2 regions of the Gluconobacter sp. ESL1110 genome follow, and region 2 is predicted to be linked to the other one. Evidence: riboswitches for the same ligand, from Rfam matches in the RefSeq annotation. Region 2 holds a riboswitch; the other holds the start of a gene.
The links. A riboswitch is a leader RNA that binds a small molecule or an ion and turns the genes downstream of it on or off. The one in region 2 is predicted to bind cobalamin.
Positions count from the first base shown of each region.

Region 1: it holds a riboswitch for cobalamin, as region 2 does, so the genes downstream of both, AC3B6F_RS12005 (TonB-dependent receptor) here and AC3B6F_RS10215 (DUF1636 family protein) in region 2, are expected to answer to the same signal.

Region 1 covers NZ_JBYLUK010000009.1:26,405-30,828, reverse strand. Annotated here, with positions in the region: gene AC3B6F_RS12015 (methionine synthase) at 1-449, shown strand, start outside; gene AC3B6F_RS12010 (LysR family transcriptional regulator) at 642-1,550, shown strand; cobalamin riboswitch at 1,631-1,837, shown strand; gene AC3B6F_RS12005 (TonB-dependent receptor) at 2,148-4,190, shown strand.
Region 2 covers NZ_JBYLUK010000008.1:341,473-345,896, reverse strand. Annotated here, with positions in the region: gene cobS (adenosylcobinamide-GDP ribazoletransferase) at 1-362, opposite strand, end outside; gene cobT (nicotinate-nucleotide--dimethylbenzimidazole phosphoribosyltransferase) at 359-1,420, opposite strand; gene cobU (bifunctional adenosylcobinamide kinase/adenosylcobinamide-phosphate guanylyltransferase) at 1,481-2,011, shown strand; cobalamin riboswitch at 2,049-2,282, shown strand; gene AC3B6F_RS10215 (DUF1636 family protein) at 2,403-2,795, shown strand; gene cobW (cobalamin biosynthesis protein CobW) at 2,792-3,844, shown strand; gene cobN (cobaltochelatase subunit CobN) at 3,852-4,424, shown strand, end outside.

The DNA of each region.
Region 1 (4,424 bases), on a different contig from region 2:
TTGCGGCTTTGGAACGAGCCGTCGAAGGGCTCAAATGCGAAACAGCAGTTCACATCTGCTACGGGTATGGCATCAAGGCCAATATCGACTGGAAAAACAGTCTGGGTGCCGAGTGGCGGCAGTATGAGGAAATTTTCCCGAAGTTGCAGAAATCCACTCTCGATCTGGTCTCTCTGGAGTGTCAGAACTCGCGTGTTCCGATGGATCTGATCGAACTGATCCGGGGTAAAAAGGTCATGATCGGGGCGATTGATGTGGCGACCAACATCATTGAAACCCCTGAAGACGTGGCCAATACGCTTCGCAAGGCTCTGCAGTTTGTGGATGCGGATAAGCTCTATCCTTCCACCAATTGTGGTATGGCGCCTTTGCCCCGTCATGTCGCCAGGGCAAAGCTGAATGCTCTCGGCGCCGGAGCCGATATTCTGCGCAACGAACTCTCGATCTAATGGGTACAGCCTCTGCGGCCTGATGATCTGAGATAACGAATGGCTGGGCAAAGACCTGCGGTCTCTCTGCTCAGCCAAATGCTTCCAGATCGCCCCGGATGTAGGCGCAACTCTCTGGCAGAGAGTTTTGTCTTATGAAGAGAAATGATATCAATCCATGATTAAATAAAACCGAATCATGGATCGGGACATATGGCTATTCTGGAACGTAACCACCTGATGATCGTGCAGGCTGTTGCACAGGAAGGGTCCCTGACAGCGGCGGGGGTTCGGTTAAACCTGACACAGCCCGCTCTCAGCCATGCTGTTCGCAAGATTGAAGTCCAGCTTGGTGTAAAGATCTGGCGCCGTGAGGGGCGTTCTCTGGTTCTGACACAGGCAGGACAATGGCTTCTGGCCCTGGCAAATCGTCTTCTTCCGCAGTTTTCTCTTGCAGAAGAAAGACTGGAGCAGTTCGCCAATGGCGAACGAGGCATATTGCGCATCGGAATGGAGTGCCATCCCTGTTACCAGTGGCTCCTGAACGTCGTCTCGCCCTATCTTGAGAGATGGCCTAAGGTGGATGTCGACGTCCGGCAGAAATTTCAGTTTGGTGGGATCGGAGCCTTACTGAGCAGCGAGATCGATATTCTTGTGACCCCGGACCCGCTTTACAAACCGGGTCTTACTTTCACGCCAGTGTTTGATTACGAACTTGTGCTTGTCGTCGGCCGCGGTCACAGACTTTACGGTGCGACGTCAATTACGCCTGAGCAGTTGTCCGGGGAAACACTGATTACCTATCCTGTGCCTTCGGAGCGTTTGGATATCTACACGCAGTTTCTGCAGCCCGCGGGTGTCGCGCCCCGTCAGCAGAAGCAGATTGAAACGACCGATATTATGCTGGTTATGGTTGCACACGGTCGAGGTGTTACAGCTCTCCCTCGCTGGCTGGTAGAAGAACATGCGTCCCGTTATGGCCTTCATGCGATTAGGCTGGGTAAAAACGGGATTGCGAAGCAAATCTTTCTCGGCCGTCGTGAAGCAGACGACGACATTCATTACCTTAGGCATTTTATAGAATTTGCTGCGATTTCGAAAAATCGTACCATAGAGGCTTGATCTATTTCGGGAGAAGAGTATTCGGAAGCTTTAAAAGTTCCAATATTCAATATCAGGATTGACACGACAAGGTCGTTACAGTTTTGGTATTTTCGTATGGTTCTTTGTTCTGCCAGCAGGTGGAATGGAGCTAAGAGGGAAGTCGGTGTGATGCCGACGCTGCCCCCGCAACTGTAAATGGCGAGTTGCCAATCGCCTGTATGTCACTGGAGAGACCCCTCTCCGGGAAGACAGATTGGCTGCGTTGACCCATGAGTCAGGAGACCTGCCATGCGTGTTTTCAACCACCGGCGGGGTGTCCGGGACGGCAGTGTCTGGCATTCTGGTTTTCTCTGAAAAATCGGGCGTGCAGGCACTTGTCCTGCTCCTGTCATAATGAGCAGGGCTCATATGACTGTACTGTTTTCAAAGACGAAAAATGGACCAGGAAATCTGTTTCATTTTCGAATGCTGGTGTCCTACGCGCGTTCACCCATTTCTCGACTATGTCTCTCGTGCGTTCTGGCCAGCGTCTCCCTCGTTCCAGACGCTGCACTTGCGACAGCCCCAGAAGCCTCGTCAGTTAAAAAAAGCGAGAAGACGAGCGACCCGAAACCTGTGTCCACCCGGCCTCTGACGGCTGCGCCTGAACAGATTAACGTCACGGCTTCCCGCAGAAACCTTCTGGGGAGAGCGGAGACGGCGAGCGAAGGATCCATTACCGCCCGGGAGATCCAACTCCGTCCGGCTTACCGCGTAGGGCAGATATTGGAAGCTGTTCCGGGCCTGGTGGTAACGTCTCATTCCGGAGAAGGAAAAGCCAACCAGTTCCTTCTGCGTGGCTTCAACCTCGATCATGGTACGGATCTCGCCACCTTCGTTGATGACATGCCAATCAACGGCGTCAGCAATGCGCATGGTCAGGGTTATACAGACCTCAACTTCCTCATTCCCGAACTGCTGTCAGGCGTGGATTATACCAAAGGACCATTCCATGCGGATGTAGGGGATTTCGGCGTCGCTGGGTCAGATCATATGAAGCTCGCGGATGATGTGCCTCGACAGCTTGCCCTGAGTGCCGGGACACTGGGAGATTATCGCGCCTATTTGGGAGGAACAACGCATCTTGCGAATGGCGATCGCTGGATCAACGCTTTCAGTCTCTCTCATACGGATGGGCCATGGAAATATCCTGACAATGCCAGAAGCATTAAGGCGGCCACTCATTATACGCATGGCGATACACTCAACGGCTTTGATGTCACGGGCATGTTTTATCGTGGGCAATGGCGCGCCACGAACGATCAGCCTTTAGCCGCCTATAGTGAAGGGCTGATCAGTCGATATGGTTCTCTTGATCCGACGGATGGAGGGTTTTCAGAAAGATATAGCCTGTCGGGTCATTATCGTCTGGCCGATGACGCCTGGAAATGGGTGACGAGCGCGTTTGTCTCGCATGACCGTCTGACATTGTGGAATAATTTCACACATTATCTGGATGATCCGGTGAATGGCGATCAGCAGCAGCAGGATGAAAACCGCACAACCGTTGGTGGCAGCAGCGTTTACTCCCGGCAGGATCGGATCGGACGGGTAAGGACAGACACGCAGATTGGTGTACAGGGCCGGTATGACTTTCTCTATGTGGATCGGCGACATACGCGGCAACGCGTGACACTGTCATCCTGTCCGTCCAGTCTGGAAGCAACGGCTCCCTATCTCTGTAATGCCGATGACATCAATCTGGGTTCGGCAGGCCTGTTCATCCAGAACACGACGCATTGGCTGCCGTGGTTCAGGATGGTCATTGGTCTGCGTGAAGATTATCAGGGCGGCACGGACAGTAATCTGGTGGATGGCAGTCTGACGCGAAAACACCAGTGGCTTTTTCAGCCCAAGGGAAGCCTGATTTTTGGTCCATGGAAGAAAACCGAGTTTTATCTGAGCGGAGGACGGGGTTTTCATTCCAATGACTTCCGGTCCGTGTCCGGATCCTATGCTTCGGATGAGTTTACCAAGGGCTCGGTCAAGGTGCCGCTCATGACATCTGCTGTCAGTGGAGAAGTCGGAGTGAGAACAACACCGCTCCGTCATCTGAATGTGCAGGCGGCAGCCTTCATCATCGATTTCGACTCTGAACTCAGTTACGACGGAGATGCGGGTGTGACGTCCCCCGGTCCAGCCAGCCGGCGACAAGGGGTTGAATTTTCCGCGCAATACAATCCGTTTACCTGGCTTGAGTTCAATACTGACCTGTCTATTGCGAAGGCACGCTATCAGGCAAAAAACCTGGCCGATTACGGAATTGACGGTCCTTATGTAACGAATGCGCCCAGCTTTGTGTGGTCTTTCGGTATTATTGCGGATCGTGGGCCTTGGTATGGTGGCCTGCAGGTTCGATGGCTTGGTGGCTATCCACTGGTTGAAGATAACAGCCTGCGTTCGAAAGGGTATCAGGAAGTTAATCTGAACATCGGGTATCGATTCACAAAAACCCTCAAACTGGAAGCAAGCATTTTTAATACCTTCAACACACACGCCTACGCCGCGCAATATGCCTATGATTATCGGCTGACACCTACTTCAGCGATACAATCCGGAGCGACGGGTCACCCTCTGGAGCCAATCTCCGCACGATTTTCGGTGCAGTACGGTTTTTGATTTGCGAGTTTTTGTAATCAAGATCATTTACTCCGCTCCCATGCATGATCGTAGGCGCTTACGAATAGTTTCCAGTGATTCCGTATGCTCGCGCGACGTCTGCTTGCGGAATAGTTTACCTGCGGAGAAAATGTCTGGGATGTAGGCGAAACTGGTAAGTCCGCTTAGCGCGTGACAAGCAGACAGGCTGATTCCGCCTCATGTCGGCCATACACGCGAACGAATAGCTTTCCC
Region 2 (4,424 bases):
AATGCTCCGTAACTTCCAATCCTGCTATCACGCATGATCTCCAGTCGTCGCTCTGCAGTATAACCGCCGCCACAGCCATCAGCCATATCGGCCAAACCATCTTCATGCAGGCCTCCTGTCAGAAGGATCTGTATTGCAATGCTCCAGACTGCCGCGACTGTAACCGGCACATGAACAGCGCATAGGCCCAGAAAAACAAGGCCGGTTAAAACACCTGTAAAAGCGCCAATAAGTGGCCAGCACCAGACCGACCGGGACAAGGACCATTCCTCTCCCGTGACGCGCAGCCATCCCAAGGGAAGGCGCGTCAATAACCCTGCACCACAGGCAATATCTTCCCGAATGGTTCGCCAGAGTTTCATTCTGTTGAGGGCGCGGACTTCTGGGAAACAGAAGCTTCCGCGAATGTTGCCATGCCATTATGGCAGGCTATGGCGCCGCGCAGAAGCGGAATGGCCAGACCTGATCCTGATGCTTCTCCCAGTCTCAGTCCGAAATCCAGAAGAGGTTCCAGCATGAGAGATGCAGCCAGGTTGCGGTGCCCCGCTTCTGCGGAGCAATGGGAAAGACGTGTATGATCAAGTGCTTCCGGGGCTATCTTCACAAGAGGAAGAATTGCCGCGGTACATACAAATCCATCGAGCACGACGGGAATGCCATGATGACGCGCGGCCAGAACGCTTCCCATGATAGCTGCCAGCTCGTATCCACCAAGGCGGCGGGCGACCTCTAATGGGTCACACAGAGTGCCCCTGTGAAGCGTGATGGCCTCATCAATGACCGCTGCTTTCAGCTTGAGACCTTCATCGTTAAGTCCCGTCCCACGACCTGCCCAGTCTTTGCCTGTTCCGCCCAGAAGAGCCGCGCATAGAGCTGCGGCGGGTGTTGTATTGCCAATTCCCATTTCACCGGGGCAAAACAAATCTGCGTCCTTTGGCACAGCTCTGTACCCGGCTGAAACAGCAGACAGAAAATCCTCTTCCGTCATTGCTGCGGTTTGTGAAAGGTCTTCCGTTGCCTTCAGGTTCTGAAGGCAAACCACGTTCAGATCGGCTCCGGCAGTACGGGCAAGTTGATTAATAGCGGCTCCGCCATGCTCAAAGTTTGCAACCATCTGGCTTGTAACGTCCGAGGGCCAGGGCGAGACGCCACGCTGAACAACACCATGATTGCCCGCGAAAATTGTGATCTGGACTTTATCCAGAACAGGGCTGTCCGTGCCCTGCCATTCACCAAGCCAGAGCGCAAGCTCTTCAAGTCGCCCCAGGCTACCGGGAGGTTTGGTCAGCAGGGCATCCCGTTGCCTGATGCGGTCTCTACAGGCACGATCTGGCTCAGGTAGCGACAGACAGGCCGTCCTGAGGTCCTTCATGCTGGGGAAAGAAATGTCTGGAACGGAAAATAAAGCATCAGTCGGCATGAGGTGTCTTTTGTGCTGTTATCCGGGCACATGCAAGATAATGAGACGGGAGAAGACGTGATGCATTCGGATGGCCCAACAGGCCAGCGACAATTATCGCTTGTTCTGGGGGGAGCACGATCCGGGAAAAGTGGCGTTGCTGAAGCCCTTGTCACTAGCCAGCCTGCGCCATGGATCTATCTGGCGACCGGTCGTGCCTACGACGAAGAAATGCACGCCAGGATCGCCTTACACCGTGCCAGTCGTGGAGCTTTGGGATGGCAGACGATCGAAGAACCTTATGATATCGCGAACGTACTTCGGAATGCAGGGCCGGAACCTGTTCTGGTCGATTGCCTCACACTCTGGCTGACCAATCTCGTTCTGGATGAAAGAGATGTAAGCGCAGCGACAGAAGACCTGTTTTCCGCGCTCTCAGCGCGCGCGCATCAGACCGTTCTGGTGGGCAATGAAGTGGGGCTGGGAATTGTTCCGGACAATGCTCTGGCACGGCGTTTCCGGGATGAGGCGGGTCTTCTGCATCAGCGGATTGCCGCTATCGCGGACGAGGTGCTCTTTGTTGCTGCGGGGTTATCGCTGAAACTCAAGTAGGTGCCCTACAAGGCTTTTGACACTCCAGAATACCAGCGATAGGAAAGAAAGTGATGGTTCCTCCGAAAGGAGGATGAAAAGGGAAGCCGGTGCGATCTTGCGGATCAAATCCGGCACTGCCCCCGCAACTGTGGACGGTTATCTGTCCTGCCAGCATGGCTTTCGGATCATGCGACCACTGGAAATACGTCCGGGAAGGTCTGGCAGGAGAGGAGGCGCTGAACGCGTCTCGGTCGTAAGTCAGGAGACCTGCCATCAGAGCCAAGTGTCATGATCCGGCGGGGTGCCCGGACTGTGAGGGCGCGCCGTTGTGGTACGTCCCCTCCGAAGTGCGGAGGCCTTTTACTGCGCCTTTTGTCATGCCCGTCCGGGCTGCAAGAGAGACGAAACCATGGCAGAAACCCTGCCTCAGACCAGACCCGTCCTGCATGTCTGCGTAACATGCCGTCGTGGATTGCCGCTGACTGACGATCCCGTTCAGGGGCGTCAGCTTTACGAGGCACTTGCCCAGCATGCCGAGAAAGACAATTTCAGCATCCAGCCTGTAGACTGTATGGCCACATGTAGTCGCGGCTGCGTCGCGGCTGTGTCGATGCCGGAAAAATGGACCTTGATCCTGGGGCAACTTGGTCCAGAGAAAATCGAGGACCTACGGACGTTCCTGGGCCTCTACCGAGCCTCAAAAACGGGAACGGTCATGCCGTCAAAGCGCCCGGCCTCTCTTTCTGATATGATCCTCGCCCGTCTGCCAGCGTCCCTTTCTGCCTCACAGGAACTTTCATGATGTCCCAGTCCATTTCAGGTATCGGTCGCAAGATTCCCGTTACGATCATCACAGGCTTCCTCGGTGCCGGAAAAACGACGCTTTTGCGCAATCTACTGGCGCAAGCGAACGGGCGCAGGATCGCCATTGTGGTCAACGAATTTGGTTCTCTTGGAATCGATGGAGAAATTCTGCGCTCCTGTGGCATCGAAAACTGCCCGGATGAAGATATTGTCGAACTGACAAACGGCTGCCTGTGCTGCACCGTTGCAGACGATTTCATTCCCACCATGCAGGCCCTGATTGATCGTCCCGATCCGCCGGAACATATTGTCATCGAGACGTCCGGTCTTGCGCTCCCCAAGCCTCTCCTGAAAGCGTTCAGCTGGCCTGATATCCGTACACGCATGACGGTGGATGGCGTGATTACGCTGGTTGATGCACCTGCCGTAGCAGCAGGCCGTTTTGCCGATGATCCGGCTGCAGTAGCAGCCCAGCGGGCGGCTGATCCGTCTCTTGATCACGATAATCCTCTCGCTGAAGTCTATGAGGATCAGCTGAATGCGGCAGATCTGATTGTTCTCAACAAAACCGATCTTCTGGAAACCGTCGAGGCGGATGCTGTCGAGGCAGGCATCATCAAGGCTGTACCGCGTAAGGTCGTAATATTGCGGGCCGTGGAAGGACGTCTTGATCCGGCCGTTTTACTTGGAATTGCAGCCAGTGCGGAAGATGATCTTCAGGCGCGACCGTCCAATCATGATGGAGCGGATGATCATGAACATGATGATTTTGAGAGCTTTGTTGTTGTCATGCCGGAGCAGGTCAGTGCTGATGCGGTCCTGAAGCGCCTCAGTGATGTGTCTGGCACGTTTGATATCCTGAGAATGAAGGGTTTTGTGGCAGTACAGGGCAAAAAAATGCGCCTGGCTGTACAGGGCGTGGGAACACGCTTTCGTCATGAATTCGATGTGCCCTGGACAGACGGCACGCGTGACGGACGCTTGGTCGTGATCGGACAGACCGGTCTGGATCGTGCCGCCATCGAAGCCGCGTTACTGGGCGTCTGAGTTCGTCATGCATCTGCTTGTCCGCGAACGACATGGAATAGACGATCAGGACGTGGCCGAGGATCTCGACCATGCGCCAACGGACGTCGTGTTTCTGTCTTTTTCGGACAGTGATCTTTTGGCGCTGGAACAGGCCTACGAAAAGCTGAACGCCTCGTCCCAGGGAGGGGCTGGCTTCTCGCTGAGACTGGTCAATCTCTCGCGGCTCAGACATCCGATGTCCGTCGATCTGTATATCGAGCAGACACTTTCTGAAGCGCATTGTGTTGTGGTGCGTCTTCTGGGGGGGATTGATTACTGGCGATATGGTGCGGAAGAAGTCAGAAACTCCTGTGCCAGAAAGTCCATTTCGCTAGCTTTGTTACCCGGAGATGCCCGTCAGGACGCAAGGCTGGAAGAATGGTCCAATGTTCACGCGACCGATCATGAACGGCTCACGAGCTTTCTGAAAGAAGGAGGTCCGGACAACGCCCGCCGTGCACTGATTCTGATGGCATATCTTGCCGGATGTTGCGCAGATTTGGCTGGGATGCCGGAGCCTGTGCCATCTGTCGGGTTCTATCGCGCCGGAAAGCCCAAC